Regions from separate parts of the Thalassospira sp. MBR-102 genome, predicted to be linked through region 4. Evidence: riboswitches for the same ligand, from Rfam matches in the RefSeq annotation. Region 4 holds a riboswitch; each other region holds the start of a gene.
What was found. A riboswitch is a leader RNA that binds a small molecule or an ion and turns the genes downstream of it on or off. The one in region 4 is predicted to bind cobalamin.
Positions count from the first base shown of each region.

Region 1: another riboswitch for cobalamin. It lies ahead of ABIE64_RS01610 (CbtB domain-containing protein); the one in region 4 lies ahead of cobU (bifunctional adenosylcobinamide kinase/adenosylcobinamide-phosphate guanylyltransferase).
Region 2: another riboswitch for cobalamin. It lies ahead of ABIE64_RS04630 (methylmalonyl-CoA mutase family protein); the one in region 4 lies ahead of cobU (bifunctional adenosylcobinamide kinase/adenosylcobinamide-phosphate guanylyltransferase).
Region 3: another riboswitch for cobalamin. It lies ahead of ABIE64_RS15120 (ABC transporter substrate-binding protein); the one in region 4 lies ahead of cobU (bifunctional adenosylcobinamide kinase/adenosylcobinamide-phosphate guanylyltransferase).

Region 1 is NZ_JBEPTC010000001.1:331,817-335,909, reverse strand. It holds gene ABIE64_RS01630 (heavy metal translocating P-type ATPase) at 1-288, opposite strand, end outside; gene ABIE64_RS01625 (DUF1636 family protein) at 488-859, shown strand; gene ABIE64_RS01620 (hypothetical protein) at 860-1,384, opposite strand; gene ABIE64_RS01615 (CbtA family protein) at 1,458-2,141, opposite strand; gene ABIE64_RS01610 (CbtB domain-containing protein) at 2,145-2,318, opposite strand; cobalamin riboswitch at 2,351-2,564, opposite strand; gene ABIE64_RS01605 (ArsR/SmtB family transcription factor) at 2,684-3,148, opposite strand; gene ABIE64_RS01600 (hypothetical protein) at 3,282-3,545, shown strand; gene ABIE64_RS01595 (hypothetical protein) at 3,661-3,933, shown strand; gene ABIE64_RS01590 (hypothetical protein) at 3,900-4,093, shown strand, end outside.
Region 2 is NZ_JBEPTC010000002.1:253,605-257,697, forward strand. It holds gene ABIE64_RS04610 (SDR family NAD(P)-dependent oxidoreductase) at 1-4, shown strand, start outside; gene ABIE64_RS04615 (Lrp/AsnC family transcriptional regulator) at 148-627, opposite strand; gene phhA (phenylalanine 4-monooxygenase) at 770-1,660, shown strand; gene ABIE64_RS04625 (response regulator) at 1,787-2,209, opposite strand; cobalamin riboswitch at 2,476-2,642, shown strand; gene ABIE64_RS04630 (methylmalonyl-CoA mutase family protein) at 2,736-4,093, shown strand, end outside.
Region 3 is NZ_JBEPTC010000009.1:13,349-17,441, forward strand. It holds gene ABIE64_RS15105 (Atu4866 domain-containing protein) at 1-40, opposite strand, end outside; gene ABIE64_RS15110 (SDR family oxidoreductase) at 65-811, opposite strand; gene ABIE64_RS15115 (AraC family transcriptional regulator) at 980-1,897, shown strand; cobalamin riboswitch at 1,953-2,148, shown strand; gene ABIE64_RS15120 (ABC transporter substrate-binding protein) at 2,360-3,400, shown strand; gene ABIE64_RS15125 (FecCD family ABC transporter permease) at 3,409-4,093, shown strand, end outside.
Region 4 is NZ_JBEPTC010000006.1:188,173-192,265, forward strand. It holds gene ABIE64_RS12695 (histidine phosphatase family protein) at 1-263, shown strand, start outside; gene ABIE64_RS12700 (hypothetical protein) at 340-915, opposite strand; cobalamin riboswitch at 1,228-1,451, shown strand; gene cobU (bifunctional adenosylcobinamide kinase/adenosylcobinamide-phosphate guanylyltransferase) at 1,512-2,051, shown strand; gene cobW (cobalamin biosynthesis protein CobW) at 2,084-3,124, shown strand; gene cobN (cobaltochelatase subunit CobN) at 3,215-4,093, shown strand, end outside.

The sequences.
Region 1 (4,093 bases), on a different contig from region 4:
GCCCTCACGTTTGGAAAGCGCGGTTTCGATTTTCGCCACACAGGACCCGCAATCCATGCCCGACACGGACCAATGACGATGCGAAACGCCATCACGATGGCGGTCCAGCACATCATCAACCGTGCCCTGTTCCCTGCCACTCAGTTCGGATTGCGCGTGCAGGCCATCGGCGGCAGCAATAAAGCTTTGCCCCGGCACGGCGTCGTTCAAAGCCGCAATCAGCGATGACTTGCAGCTTTCACAATTTCCAATGGCCGGGAACTGATCCCATTTTGCGATGACGGACATTCTGGACCTCGCCAACATTCAAATTTACATTCATGCGTTATATTCAAATAACAATTCATATGTTGTGGAGTCAAGAACATTCAAACCATGATTTGAATGTTATCACACACAATGCCCGACGCCCCGAAAAAGTTGATGAATTACGCCAGCACTGCGGCCATAGTGACCACCCGATTTAAGAACCAAGGCCAACCGCCAGATGCCCCGTATTGTCATTTGCAAAACCTGCCAACCAGCACCCGATGCTGATCCGGCCTCAAAGGTGGATTTTGTCGATGCGGATGGTTTTGCGCGGCAGTTAGGCACGGCACTTGATCAGGCGGAATTGCCCGAAACGTTTGAAATCACGCAGGTTGACTGCATGGGATCATGCAGCGACCCGACATCGGTTGCACTTCAGGGAACCGGGCGGGCAAGTTATCTTTTTGCCGGATTATCGGCACATCGTGATATTGACGATATCATTGCCACCTGCCGGGAATATCTGAACGCCCCGGATGGATGGATCGAAGACGCACGCGGCTGCGGACGTCTTCGATTTTGCCTTAAGGCCCGTATCCCGGCCCTGTGATTATGGTGCAACCGAAACAGTCATGGCCTGACGCAGCGGCTTATCGCCAACGGCAAGCTGGCTATGGTCATTAGCCGTAAGGGTCACGATAACCTCGTTATCACCCGCTGGAAGGTCTGCGATATGAAGCCACGGGCCATACAGGCGGGCGATCTTGGTGCCGTTAACATAGACATGAGCATGCCCCTCGCCCGGGATATGGGGACTGCTGGCATGTTCGGGGGCAAAACGGAAATTCTGGACCAAGAGATGCAGGTTCCAGCCACTGACCGGATCGGGCGCAATGGCAACATCAAGCCTTGGCGCATCAACGGCATCGGGCAGTGAAATGACGGCATCATGGCTGGCATGGGCACCGTTGACATTCATCGTGTCATGCGTATCACCATGGGCACTTTCCCCATGCGCGCGCGGATCGGAATGGTCATGACCATCAAGGGTGATGCCATTGCCCGCCGCCACCAGAAAGCCAATCCCGCCGCCAAAAACAAGCCCGATCCCGAAAAGAGCAAGTGAACGTGGCATTACGTTTATCCAGGCAAATCAATGAAAGAAAACAGGCGCGGAATATACCGCGCCTGATCAATGTGATTGCGTTTTACGCTTCCCGGTCGGCTTCACGCCGCCAGAAATGCCCGGCAAACAGCCCGGTCAACACCCAGGCCACCGCCCCGATACCAAAGGCACGCGCAGCAAACAGCGCGCCGAGTTCGGTCGGCACGGGACCGCTGAACTGATCGGGTTCCGGCGCACCGATAACATGGGGCGCCAGAAGCAGAACAACCGCCGCCCCCCACGCCAGCCAGTTCCGGCCAAAGGCGATCAGCCAAACCGCAAGTGCCGCGGTTGCCACCGTCGCAAACCACCAGATTTGCCGTTCATAGACATCGGCCGCAGCAACACCGGGCACCTCTGGCGCCAAGGTGAAGCCCGGTGCGAAATGCACGATGACAAACCCTGCAATGCCCCAGATGATGCCATTGCGCGCCGTCACCACATGACCACGATTTTCGGCAAAGGCCATGGCCGCGATCAGGATCAGTGCATAGCCGGTATAGACCAGCATGGTGAACAGGATGCTTAGCCCGTCACGCAGCGGATCAATCCCGCCGACATCCTGATGCGCGCTAACCGCGTCACCGCCGAAATGCACAAGGGCACCGGTTTCATACAGCTCCGCATGCAGCAAAACGGGCTGCACAAAATACAGCTGTAGCAGGGCCGCAATAAGCCCCGCTGCAGCACCAGCGAACAACGCGCTGGTTACTATGCGTGTGAACATGACTTAGTGGCAGGGAAAGCCGGTCGCGTGGCGCACATCGTGTGCCGCATCATGAAGCAGGTCCGCCTGAACGTGGCCGGTCACAAAGACAATCGCCATGCCGAAAACGGCACAGGCAAGGATCGGCAGAAGAACGGATTTTTTCGAAACGGCAAATGCCGCGGTCTGCGTGGTCATAGAAATCTCCTTTGCTGTCACACCCGACAGTCGGTTCGGGTCCATGCCTGGCAGGTCTCCTGGCTTGCGGGTCTTCATGCGTCGCCGACCTTCCCTGCTTTCGCAAGTGGTATGATGGCGGGCACTCGTCGCATACAGTCGCGGGGGCGGCTTTGGCTTTGACCGTCAAACAGACGGCTTTCCAAATTCCCTCTTCGTTTCCCAACCCCGAGCAGAGCGGGAAAAACCAAGCCATCCGTTTATGACGGTAATTTTGCGCAAGTGCAATGTGAAAACCACGCAGGCCGGGTGATCATTTGCCGAACATATTCGCCCGATTGTCGATATGCGACTGGAATGCCCGCAAAGATCAGTGCGGGGGTGGCTTAGTCGTGTGTGACGTGGGCAAAGACATCTCGAACAACACGGGAAATATGTTCGTCATCAATCTGATAGAAGATATGACGCCCGTTGCGCTCGGACGCCAGAATGCGCTGATCGCGCAACTGACGCAGATGATGGCTGGTAAGCGACTGCGACATGCCCGATGCCTCGGCCAGTTCACCAACGGTTTGCGGTTTTTCCATGCAGCGCAGAACAAGCTGCAACCGCCCGGCATCCCCCAAAAGCGCAAAGATTTTCGCCGCCGCCTCGATATCGGGCAGCGACAGGTTATGACCGGTGGCGCGCGACGCATCACGCGTTACGGCTTCCCCCTGTTCGGTGGAAAGGCCAAGACGTGCGGCGGTATCGCATTCATGACAACCGTCACCATCATTATTGGCGCTGACCACGACCGGGCGGGCCGGTGTGACTTCGACTTTACGGGATTTTGCTTTGCTTTGTGACATGCCCCTATTTTCCACGCCCTGCATCGCTTGGCAAGGGGACTTGATGTTTGCGTGCATGGAACTCCGCCACGCAGGGAACGTTACAGGTATGACACATCATCGAAAGTGCCCACCAGAACAAGGAGACACACCGATGCAAGAGCAAACAGCACTCGACATTTTTAATCTGCGCCAGTCCCACGACAGCTGGGAACGGAATGTTGCCGGTTACTGCGCGAAAAACGACATGCAGGTCGGAAATCTGCCCAAAGAGGTAACCGGCCCCTATAACGAGATGAATGAGGCATGGGAAAAGCTTAAGGCCGAAGGCGATGCCGCAAGCAACGCCACCGCAGAGCAGTTCCACAAGGCGACCGCAAATCTTGAAAAAGCATGGAACGATATGATTGGCAGGTAAATTGCCGGTTTTATGCCCTTTATAGAGAATGCCCCAAAATCGCCTTTTCATTGCAAATCGATGACATGATTACGCGCCAGATTGAAATTGTCTGGAAAAGCAAAAGGAGGCTCCCATGACAGCCCGTCCCCTTCCGGAGCACGCCAAGCTCCATCAGGAATTCAAGGATTGGGAATTCGGCCTTACAGCCCATTGCAAGGAATCCGAAGCCGGGCTTGAACAATTGCCAAGCGAGGTTGTTCAGGCGTGGGATGACATGGATGCCGCCTGGGGCGAGATCAAGGATCATAGCGGTGATATCCCGCAAGAATGCCTGCAGCGTTTTCGTGAAGCCAAACAACGTTTGCAAGGTGCGTGGGACGCGATGATCTCTTCCAAACGGCATTAACGACGCCGCGCTGGAAGCAGCCAGACTTTTTCGTCTCCCTCTCTTCCCTGGCGGGTTTTCCTCCCCTCCCCGCCATTCCTTCTGCAGCCGGGTGTTTCAACCGCCCCGGCTGCATTTTTTTGTCTGCATTTTGGCCGACCACCGCCCTGCAACGGATCAA
Region 2 (4,093 bases), on a different contig from region 4:
CTGATGATCGCCCTGATGCGGGCGGGAAAATTCCCCCTTTGCCTGCCCGCATCGCTTTCAAAGGCAAATCCAAAGGTAAATCTCCCATGACGATCATCGGCATCATTGGTGCGGGCGAAGTTGGCAGCCATATCGTGCCTGCAACCCTCAAACCGTCGCCAATATCGGAATCGCCGTCTGGTTCTTGTATTCCTTAAGCACAAGGCTTGACTGCACATCACGCACATTGGGCATCGATAAAAGCTTGTGCGTCACGAAATCCCCAAAGCTTTCAATATCGCGCGCCAGCGCCACCAGAAGGAAATCCTGCCGACCGGTCATCGCCCAACAGGACATGATCTGCGGCAGGTCGTTCATCGCCTTGGCAAAATCCTCTGCCCCTTCTTCGGTGTGGCGTTGCAGGCGGACCTGAATGGTTGCCAGCACGCCAAGCCCGGCCTTCCTGCGATCCAGCAACGCGACCGTCTGGCGAATGATCCCCGATGCCTCAAGCTGCTTGACCCGGCGCAGGCACGGCGATGGCGACATACCGACCTTTTCGGCGAGCTGCACATTGCTGATCGATGCGTCACGCTGAAGGATTTGCAGGATTTTGATGTCGGTCGGGCTTAACAGCATATCGGTCATTTTTCGCCCTCAAAATGGTTTATGCGGTCATATTTGATCAACCATAACGCATTTTGATCCCTATATCGCGCGAAAATGACATTTGAATTGATGTAAAATGGTTCATGCAGAAAGTCTCATCAGGGAGCAAACGAGGACCGTCATGGACCAGAACAAAAATCTGCGCGGCGATTACAGCCACATCAATGATGACTACACCGTGGCCCAGGACTGGGCATCCTATTCCGCGGCCGAACATGACCTTTGGCGCAAACTTTATGCCCGTCAGAAGGCGATCCTGCCCGGCTATGCCGCCCCGGACTATATCCGCAATCTTGAAAAACTTGATGCCGCCGATGGCATTCCGCATTTCGGCCGGGTCAGTGAGAAGCTCCATGCCGCCACTGGCTGGCACCTTGTCGCGGTGCCGGGGCTGGTGCCCGATGATGTGTTTTTCGATCATCTCGCCAACCGGCGTTTCCCGGTGACCGTCTGGCTGCGCAAGCCCGAGGAAATCGACTATCTGGTCGAACCCGATATCTTCCATGACTTCTTTGGTCATGTGCCGATGCTCTATGATCCGGTCTTTGCCGATTATCTGGCGGCTTATGGTGCCAAGGGCCCCGAAGCCATTGCCAAAGGCGGGCTCAAGAAACTCGCCCGCATGTACTGGTACATGGTCGAGTTCGGCCTGATCATGACCGACCATGGATTGCGCGCCTATGGGGCGGGCATGCTGTCATCGCAAACGGAAACCATCTATTCCGTCACCGATCCAACCCCCAACCGGGTGGCATTTGACCTCGAACGGGTGATGGCAACCGACTATGCCATTGACGATTTCCAGAAAACCTATTTCGTGCTGACCGACTATCAGCAGCTTTTTGATGCGATGGATGCGGATTTTGCGGCACTCTATGACCGGCTCGCCCACCGCCCGGCCATCGATCCGGCAGACACGCTTGCCGGTGATCAGCTTTATCATGTCCACGGGGACGAAAACCACACGATCACCATGCCATCAGGTGATCCGGCGCAACTTCGCCACGCCTGAGATGGCATTTAAATAGTATGATATGAGGAATACGAAAAATCGGGTCCAACGGCATTTTTTACCAAAAGACCCGATTTTTTGATTATTCACTGAAAACGAAAAATGCAGGCGATTACCAAAAATAGTTCAGCAATGGCTCATGGATTTATCAAGCGCCCGGTTAAGCTGCTCGATCACCACCATCGGGCTGGCATCTTTGCTGATAAAGTCCGCCGCGCCAAGGGCATCGGCCTGGGCCCGCGTATCGGCATCATAATGGGCCGAGAAGAACAGAACCGGCACTTCAACCGCATTCGGATAGCGGCGTCGAATCTCGCAAAAGGCTTCAAACCCGCTCATCCCGGGCATTTCAAGATCCAGAATGATCGCCCGCGGATAAAGACCGTCCAGTTGGTCGATCAGATCGTCGGCACAATCAAACCCTGCCACGTCATAGCCGGCACGGCGCAAAACGGTTTCAAGAGCCGCCTTGGCGCTGGGGCTGTCGTCGGCAAACACCACCAGACCGTCATTCATTGGTCGGGGCGGCACGGCGCTAAGCGCATTCATGGATGGCAATACTCCGAGATTTGGGACAGCGCCAATCTGGCAGACGAAAATGTCAAATTGGTTAAACCCCGCAATTTTTCCCAGAAACCATCACAATCCGGCCAAAGTATAATGGCAGCGGCACGCCATTAATATCCGTTCATCGACCCCATCCTTGGCAGAAAACAACCACTTTTCAGAAGGATAACGTTACGGAATGCTGATGGCTGGCCGCAACATTGATCTAAATAGGTATTTCCATGCCTATTTACGTAATTATGGGCGGGTGCTATAAACACCGCCATGTCGCAGATGCGATATGAAACATTCTTTCGGGAATTCGGTGCGGTCCGGCGAAAGCCCGCGATCAAGGCCGAAGCTGCCCTCGCAACTGTAAATGCGCCGTTTTTGACGGTGCATAAGCCAGATACCGAAAGATGGCTCTTGTTTCTGCCGGACCGGGCGGGGTGTACCGGGCGGAGGGAATCCGTTGTAAAATAGATATCGGCCCAGATCCGAAAAGATCCGACCGCGACCGGGAGAGAGCATGACAGACCCGTTAAAGCTGGCCTCAGAGTTTCCAGCCGCCGATTATGCAAGCTGGCGTCAACTGGCGGAATCCGGCCTGAAAGGCGCATCCTTTGACAAGAAACTGGTCACAAGGATGCTTGACGGTTTCGCGATGCAGCCGCTTTACACCAACGACGATCAGGACGACGCAACCCGCCTGATCCATCAGGTCCTGTGTGCCGCCGTCGATGCCAAGGACGCCGCCAGCGGCTGGGACATCCGCCAGCTTCATGACCATCCCGATCCCAAATCGGTCAATGCCGCGATTCTCGATGATCTGGAAAACGGCGCAACGTCGGTCCTGCTATGTCTGGATGCCGCCGCACGCACGGGGGCGGATATCACATCGGGCGATGCTGGCATTGACGGCATTGCCATTCACTGCCTTGCCGATCTCGATGCTATACTTGACGATGTCTATACCAACCTTGCGACCGTCGCACTTGATGCCGGTGCCGCCGCCATCCCGGCCGCTGCGCTTTTGGCCGCGCGCCTTGAAAAGGATGGGCAAAACAGCGCCGACGCGGATGACGATTTTGCAAGCGACGCCGCACCGGCCTTCAACATCGATCCGATTGGCACATTGGCCGCAACAGGGTGCCTTCCGGTTTCAGCCGATGATGCGATCAAACAGGCCGCCGATATTGCCGCCGATCTGATCGACCGTTTCCCCCATGCCACCGCCATCACGGTAAATGGTGCGCCGTTTTACAATGCCGGAGCAACCGACGGGCAGGAACTCGCCTGCCTGCTGGCAGGTGGTGTCACCTACCTTCGCGCGCTGACCGATACCGGCATGGTGATTGATCAGGCGGCAGGCGCGATTGCGTTCAATGTTGCGGTTGGCACCGATTTCTTTGCCGGGATTGCCAAGCTTCGTGCGCTTCGCCTGATGTGGAGCCGGGTTCTTTCGGCATCGGGTGTCGATGATGCCACCATCACGATCAATGCGGTATCAGCCGAAATGGCACTGTCGAAGGTTGATCCGTGGGTCAATATGCTGCGCACCACCGTCACCAGCCTGAGCGCCGGTCTGGGCGGTGCCGATAGCGTTATCTGCCTGCCCTATGATCATCTGATCGGCCTGTCTGATGGCTTTGCGCGCCGCATTGCGCGCAACACCCAACTGATCCTGCAGGAAGAAAGCAACGTTCATCGTGTGATCGACCCGGCAGGCGGTTCATGGTTCATCGAAAACCTGACCCGCGAACTGGCATCCAATGCCTGGGGCCGGTTCCAGTCACTTGAAGCCAAGGGCGGCATTATCAAGGCCCTTGCCGACGGGTCCCTGCAAAAGGAGATTTCCGAAATCTGGCAGAACCGCGCAAACCGCGT
Region 3 (4,093 bases), on a different contig from region 4:
GAAGACTGGCGATAGAAGACGCAAACATATGACGTGCCATGCGTGCCTCCTTGGGCGTTACGGGTCAATATGCCGATGCGGTCGGGCGCACGATGATCTCGTTGACATCGACGCTTTCGGGCTGGGCGATTGCGTAAAGCACCGACCATGCAATGGAAATCGGGCTGAGTGCGGTTTTGCGCAGTTCACCGAGAAACCCTTTGGCATTGTCATCGGTAATGTCGTTGCCAAGTTCTGTTTCGGTAACGCCCGGCGAAATGGTGGTGACGCGGATATCTCGGCTTTCCTGACGCAGGCCATCGGAAATCGCCCAGACGGCATATTTCGTGGCGCAGTAAACGGCTGCAGTCGGGGATACCAGATGTGCGCCAATGGATGCGGTATTGATGATGTGGCCGCTACCCTGTTCCTTGAACAATGGCAGACCGGCGGCAATGCCATTCAGGACGCCGCGAATATTGACGTCGATCATCTTGTTCCACTCGTCAATTTTCAGTTCGGCAAGTGGTGACAGGGGCATGACACCGGCATTGTTGAAGATCACATCAACGCGGCCATAGGTGTTTTTGGCGAAATAGATCAGTGCTTCGACGTCGTCGGCATCGGTGACATCAACCGCGCGACATGTGGCGGTGCCGCCTTCGGCTTCGATTTCGGCGACGATGGAATGAAGCTTTGCCGTGCGTCGGGCCGCAAGAACGACCTTTGCACCGTTTTCGGCCAGAAGTTTTGCCGTGGCCTCGCCAATTCCGCTGCTGGCACCGGTAATGACGACAACCTTGTTTTCAACATTGTTGGACATAAGCGACATGACATCCTCCTTGTCTGGATCATGGCGCTTACTGTGATTGCAAATGGTGGCCTGATGAATACACAGAACTCTTGATCAATTGCCTGATTCTCCAGGCAGGGTGAAAACCGCTTTTCAGGATGGTTCTGGTTGCTATAGTTCATATTAGGGAAATAAAGGAGTTTGGCGATGCCTGTGTTTGAAGAGATGTCTGAACTGATTGACAGATACTGCGAAGGCGAAGGTGTTGCCGAGACGCCGGTAAAGGCGGTGCATCTGTATCGTGCGACCGGGCCGTCGATGAAAGTTCCGACAATCTACAAGCCATGCCTTTGCATTATCGCGTCAGGTGCCAAAGAGGTCACTCTGGGCGAGGCGGTTTTCAGTTACGCGCCCGGAAAGTATCTGGTGGCGTCGGTCGACCTGCCGATTGTCGGCTGTGTGACAAATGCCAGTGCAGCACTTCCGTATCGCAGTTTGTCGATTGAACTTGATGGTCAGATGTTGGGCGATCTTGTCACCCAGATTGATCTTCAGGTCGGCTCGGCATCCGAAAGCGATTGCGGGCTTCATGTCGATAACGCCAGCGATACCTTGCTGGATGCTGTGATGCGCCTGTTGCGCCTGTGTGATGAGAAAGACGATATTTCGGTGATGGCGCCGATGCTTCTGCGCGAGGTGCATTATCGCCTTCTGCGCGGCCTTCAGGGTGCCAGGATTGCGCAAATCGGCATGGGCGGCAGCAACATGCAGCGCATTTCCAAGATCATCCGCCTTATGAAGGACGATTTTGCCGCACCGCTTCGGGTCGATGATCTGGCGGCACAGGCGAATATGAGCCCGTCTTCCTTCCATCATCATTTCAAACAGGTAACCTCCATGAGCCCGCTTCAGTATCAGAAACGCCTTCGCCTGACGATGGCGCGCCAGATGATGCTGACCGAAATGAAGGATGCGGCAACAGCGGCCTATGAAGTCGGATATGAAAGCGCATCACAATTCAGCCGTGAATATGCCCGCATGTTTGGCGCGCCACCGATGCGCGATGTCTCGGCGATCCTTGGGCGGCTGGGCGGCGATGGCACGGCGGCGGCGAACGCCTATTGAAAATTGTAATCATTGCGATTTATTCGCAATTGGCTTGACCGGCCTTCGTGACTATGTGACACCGATAGATGTCAGTATCCGATAAGGATAAAGGGAATTCGAAGCCGTCCGTGAAGACGGTTAACCGAAGCTGCCCCCGCAACTGTAGGCGGTGAGTGTTTCCTTCTGAAAGCCACTGGGATATTTCCCGGGAAGGCAGGAAAACACAACGACCCGCGAGCCAGGAGACCTGCTGACATAAATACGACGGACCGGGCGGGGTGCCCCGGAGGATGTCGGTATATGTCACCGTTCCGGGCGGGCTGAAAGCCATTGGACCGCCCTTGGATTCCGGCATTTCCCGCCATTTTTCAGCACTTTAGCCAGTCCCTTGACCATAGTAGCTTTGATGTTGTGTTATAACATAACATTTATTGGTTTGGTATGTCCGGTCGGGAAATGAAATTCCCGATCAGCATATCCATGAAAGGACGCAAAGTGATTGAACTGAACAAAAAGGTTCTTGCAGTCGGGGTGTTTGCTGCAGGACTGGCTTCTTTCGCGCAATACGCATCTGCCACGGAATATCCGCTCACACTGGAAAATTGTGGTCGAACCCTGACCTTTGATCAGGCTCCGAACCGTGTCGTATCGCTTGGCCAAAGCAGCACTGAACTGCTTTATCTTCTGGGACTGGCCGACAGGGTGGTCGGAACGGCCGTATGGCTTGGCCCGGTGCAGGAACAGTTTCGCGACGTCAACGCCACCATTCCGCGTCTGGCCGACAACGATCCCAGCTTTGAAAGTGTGGTCGGCCAGAAACCCGATATGGTCGCAACCCAGTTCCAATGGCATATCGGCCCGAATGGCAAGGTCGGAACGATTGACCAGTTTGCCGAACTTTCAATCCCGGTCTATACCGCACCAGCCGATTGCGTCGGTAAGGACAACACCACGGGCGGTGACGGAACGCGGATTGATGCCTTTTCGATGGATCAGATCTATCAGGGGATAGCCGACCTTTCGAAAATCTTCGATGTCGAGGAACGCGGCGCAGATCTGATTGCCGATTTCAAAGCCCGCGAACAGGCTGCGCGCGAAAAAGTCGCCGCCGTGAATGGCAAGGGAATTTCAGTACTGTTCTGGTTCTCCAGTGCTGAAATCGATGTTGATCCGTTTGTTGCCGGGCAGAAAGGCGCACCGGCCTATGTCATGTCGATCCTTGGTGTGGAGAATGTCATCGACAGTGATGATGAATGGCCCACAGTCGGGTGGGAAACCATCGCACGAACCAATCCCGATATCATTGCGATTGGCAAAATGGATCGTCGCCGTTTTCCGGCCGATGACTGGGAACTGAAAATGCAGTTCCTGAAATCCGATCCGGTAACCCGTCAGATGAATGCGGTCAAAAGCGGAAATATCGTCGTCATGGATGCCCAGTCGATGAACCCGACCATGCGGACAATCGACGGCATTGAAACCCTGGCCAAGGCAATCGAGGCGTTCGAGGCAACCCAGTGATCGGGCCAATGATCGGGAATATCATTTCCAGCCCTGTTTTCATCAAACGCATCAGCGTGGCATTTGCCGCGCTGATGTTGCTGGCAGCGGTTCTGGCGGTTGCCGCATCGGTGGGCGAAACAGCGATCCCGGTGGGCACGGTGATCAATACGATTGCCAATCATTTGTGGGATGCCGGGTATCCGGTGGATGCGATTGATGCCGGTATTATCTGGAACTACCGACTTAGCCGCGCCATCGTTGCCGCAAGTTGCGGGGCGGCCTTGGCCGTTTCCGGTGCGGTCCTGCAGGCGCTTTTGCGCAACAGTCTTGCCGATCCCTATCTGCTCGGCATTTCGGCCGGGGCATCGACCGGTGCGGTCAGCATCGTGATCCTAGGTCTTGGGGCCGGGATGCTTTCGCTGTCACTTGGTGCATTTATCGGCGCAGTGGCGGCATTCGCCTTTGTGACCCTTCTGGCGTTACAGGCCGGGCGCGGTACGGGTGCGATCATTCTGGCCGGGATTGCCGGATCGCAGATGTTCAATGCCCTGACATCCTTTATCGTCACCAAATCGGCCAGTGCCGAGCAGGCGCGCGGCATCATGTTCTGGCTTCTGGGCAATCTTAGCGGCGTGCGCTGGCCCGATGTGTGGCTGGCTTTACCCGTGGCTCTTGTCGGGCTTGTCGTGTGTCTTTGGCATGCACGCGCAC
Region 4 (4,093 bases):
CTCCGAATGGTGAAAGTTTCAGCGACGTTGTCGAACGGGTTGGGCCAATATTTGACCGGCTGACAAGATATTGGGCCGGGCGCGATATTGTGGCCGTTATTCACGGCGGGACGGTGCGCGCGGCCCTTGCCAATGCGCTTGGTCTGTCGCTTGAGGCTGCCTTATCATTTCATATTGATACGCTTGGCGTGACACGGATCGAACATATAAACGGCGTCGATCAGCCGGGCTGGCGGGTGACCGGGGTTAATCTGCGTTACTGATAAAAGGGGACTGGGCAGTACCCATCTGCCGATACCCTGTGGGGCTTGAATGAAATGCCACACAGGGTATCAGTTTTCAGGCGGATTTCCGTTGATCGTTTTCCTGCGCATCGACAAGCGCATATTCCGACAAAAAGCGATCTACCATATCGGCAGAGACATCGTATCTGCCACAGATTGACGCGACATCGTCGAGATAGGCTTCGTAGTAAGGAATAGGCCGGCTGCGCGATTTGCCGCGAAGCTCGTTGATTTCCGTAAAGTCGGATGCAAATTCCGGTGCTTCAATAACCTGAATGATCGTGTCGTCGATGATGGCGGCGGGTTTGCCTTTGTATTTCTTACCACAGGCTGAAAGCATTTTGCTGGCGGTCGGGATGGATATCCCAGGCTGGCCCAGAAGCAGTGACATTTGATCTTCGTCGAAATCGTCATTTTCGAACAATTCCACGAGTTTCGTCAGGTCACGGACCAGAAGCGAAAGCGCATTTACGCGGATGCCACGCGCATGCGACCAAATGATGGTCGCGACAACACCACAGGTCGGGCGGCTGGCATAAATGTTTCGAACATCACGACGCGCCAATGATATTTCACCATTTACAGCATGATGTTGCAGGAATTCGGGAAAGGATTGATCATTATAGCTCAATCTATCCAGCAGCCCGCGCCACATGTCTTCGCGTGATACGGTTTGCCAGGTTGTTGATTTCAGATTCCGAATTCGTTGAATTTGTTCATGAATTGCCATTTGATCAGCAAATTTCCAATTAACCCCAAGAAGTTTTTCCGAAACCGTTTGCGGTTTCGGCATCCGGACTTTGTTTGTTTTGTAATGTCCGGCGGTCACGCGGGCGGCTTTTGTCGGCTCTGATCCAACGTGACAAAATTATGTTCTCCTAAAGAATAACCGCCGACAAGCAGTCAATTCTTACAAATACTGACCTTATGGTTAGGTCGGAGTTTGGGCTTTGGTCGTGGGGGTAAAGCTGCTAGGTTCGGCGCTGCCGTTTGGTGATGGGAAACCGGTGTGATGCCGGTGCTGCCCCCGCAACTGTAACGGGTTGGGTGATCCGGGTGATGTGATGTCACAAGCCACCGGTAATGTTGATTTGCAGACAACATGCCGGGAAGGCGGATTGCTTTCATGCCCGCAGCCAGGAAACCAGCCATCGGTATCCCTGTTCGTAAGGATATGGGGTAACGCAATCCGGCCTCGGTGGGAGGTCAAAGCGAAGGAAGGCGGCTATGACCCATAATATGGCTGATAACAGCCAGTTTGCCGGGATCCATCTGATCCTTGGCGGTGCCAGATCGGGCAAAAGCCGGTTTGCCGAAAACCGGATCAACCATGCAGGCGGCGGTATTTATATCGCGACCGGCCGGGCATGGGACGAGGAAATGGCAAATCGCATCGAACTTCACAAATCATCGCGCGGCGAGATATGGCAAACGATTGAGGAACCGCTTGATCTTTTCGGTGTCCTGTCTGCCTGCAATCGCGACGGCAGCAAACCGGTACTGGTCGATTGTCTGACGCTTTGGCTGACCAATCTGATGCTGGAAGATCGCGATATCGAGGCCGAGTTTGACCGGCTTTGCGACCTTTTGCCGGAGCTGGATATCCCAGTTCTTCTGGTTTCGAACGAGGTCGGTTTCGGGATTGTGCCGGAAAATGCCATGGCGCGCAGCTTTCGCGATCATGCCGGACGATTGCATCAACGGATTGCCGAGCTTGCCGATCAGGTGACGCTTGTGGTTGCGGGCATTCCGATGTCGGTTAAATAGATCAGAATTCATAGATTTAAGGGTAATTGAATATGGCACAGCTTGGAAAAATTCCGGCAACAGTGATCACCGGTTTTCTTGGTGCAGGCAAAACCACGATGATCCGCAATATGCTGGAAAATGCCGGGGGTAAGCGGATTGCGCTGATCATCAACGAATTTGGTGATCTGGGCGTGGACCGCGAAGTGATAAATGGTTGTGGCATTTCGGGATGTGCCGAGGACGACGTTGTCGAACTTGCAAACGGTTGCATCTGTTGCACGGTGGCCGATGATTTCCTGCCGACCATCAAGGGCCTGATTGATCGCGACACGCCGCCTGATCATATCGTTATCGAAACATCAGGGTTGGCACTGCCAAAACCGTTGGTCAAGGCGTTCAACTGGCCGGAAATCCGTTCACGGGTCACGGTAGATGGTGTGGTGGCTGTTCTGGACGGGGCGGCATTGCGCGACGGGTTGTTTGCCCATGATCATTATGCGGTTCAGGCCCAACGCGAGGCGGATGATAATCTTGATCATGAAAGCCCGCTTGAGGAACTGTTTGAAGAGCAGCTTCATTGCGCCGATATGGTGGTTCTGAACAAAACCGATTTGCTGAGCGCTGCCGAAGTTGCCAAGGTCGAGGCAGATATCCGGGCCGAGCTGAAACGCCCATCGGTCAAGATCATCGCGACCGCGCATTCGAAGGTCGAAAATGCTGTTTTGCTGGGACTTGGAGCGGCGGCCGAAGACGATCTTGATAGCCGCCCCTCACATCATGACGATGGTCACGAACATGACCACGACGATTTTGAAAGCTTTGTCGTGTCACTTGACGCGGTTGACGATGCGGCCGTGCTTGAAAAACGCCTGATTGATGTCGTGCGTCAGTTCGATGTCCTGCGGATCAAGGGTTTTCTCGATATTCCCGGCAAGCCGATGCGCCAGGTTGTTCAGGGCGTTGGTGAGAGGTTCCAGCGTTATTTCGACCGGCCGTGGGCCGAAACCGAAACGCGCCGGTCGGAACTGGTGGTGATCGGCCTGCATGGCTTGGATCGCGGTGCCATCGAAGCGGCAATCAAGGCATCGTGACGTTTTGAAATTGTAAGATCATCCGGTCGACAACGTTGTGCGGGCGGATGATCTTGAACCAGCACACGATAAAAGAAACGGACATTTCCGATGCATCTGCTTGCCGCCCAGCCTGGACTTGTTACCGATGGAAGCGAAGCCGTCGATCTGGGGCAAAGCCCGGGCGATGTCGTTATCCTGTCGGCAGCAGAGTCCGAGCTTGCCTGTCTGGCCGGGGCGCAGGCGCGATTGCATTCAGCATTTGGCGACGCGACACCGTCGCTGCGATTGGCAAGTCTATTGCAGCTGGGTCACAACATGTCGGTCGATCTTTATGTCGAGGATGTTCTGACCGATGCTAAATTCATCATCGTGCGCATTCTGGGCGGGCGGGGATATTGGGAATACGGGATCGAACAGCTGGTCGAACTGGCCCGTCGCAACGACGTGCCGTTGGTACTGTTGCCAGGTGACGATCAACCCGATGCGGAACTGTTGTCGTTATCGACGGTAAAGGGTGCAACGTATCAGCAAATCTGGCGTTACCTGATCGAAGGTGGTCCGGGAAATGCTGAACATTTACTGCGTCTTATATATGAAAAATTGAACCCGTCTGTCAGTTGGGACTGGAAGCCGGCGGCACCCTTGGTCAAGGCAGGCCTTTATTGGCCGGGGAAAATCACCGCAAATCTCGAAGAAATTGAACAGAATTGGAAACAAAATCATACTGTTGTCTCGATCATCTTCTACCGTGCATTAATTCAGGCTGGTAATCTGGATGTAATTGATGCGCTGGTTGAGGAGTTGTTGGGTAATAGCCTCAATCCATTGCCTGTTTTTGTTGCCAGCCTCAAAGACCCGGTTGCGGCGGCCTTGGTTGAAGAATGGCTGGGGTCAACACGTGCGGATTTGATCCTGAACACCACCGGCTTCTCTCTTTCCGTTCCGGGTGTGGAACGAAAAGATGGGCCGTTTGATGTTGTCGATGCA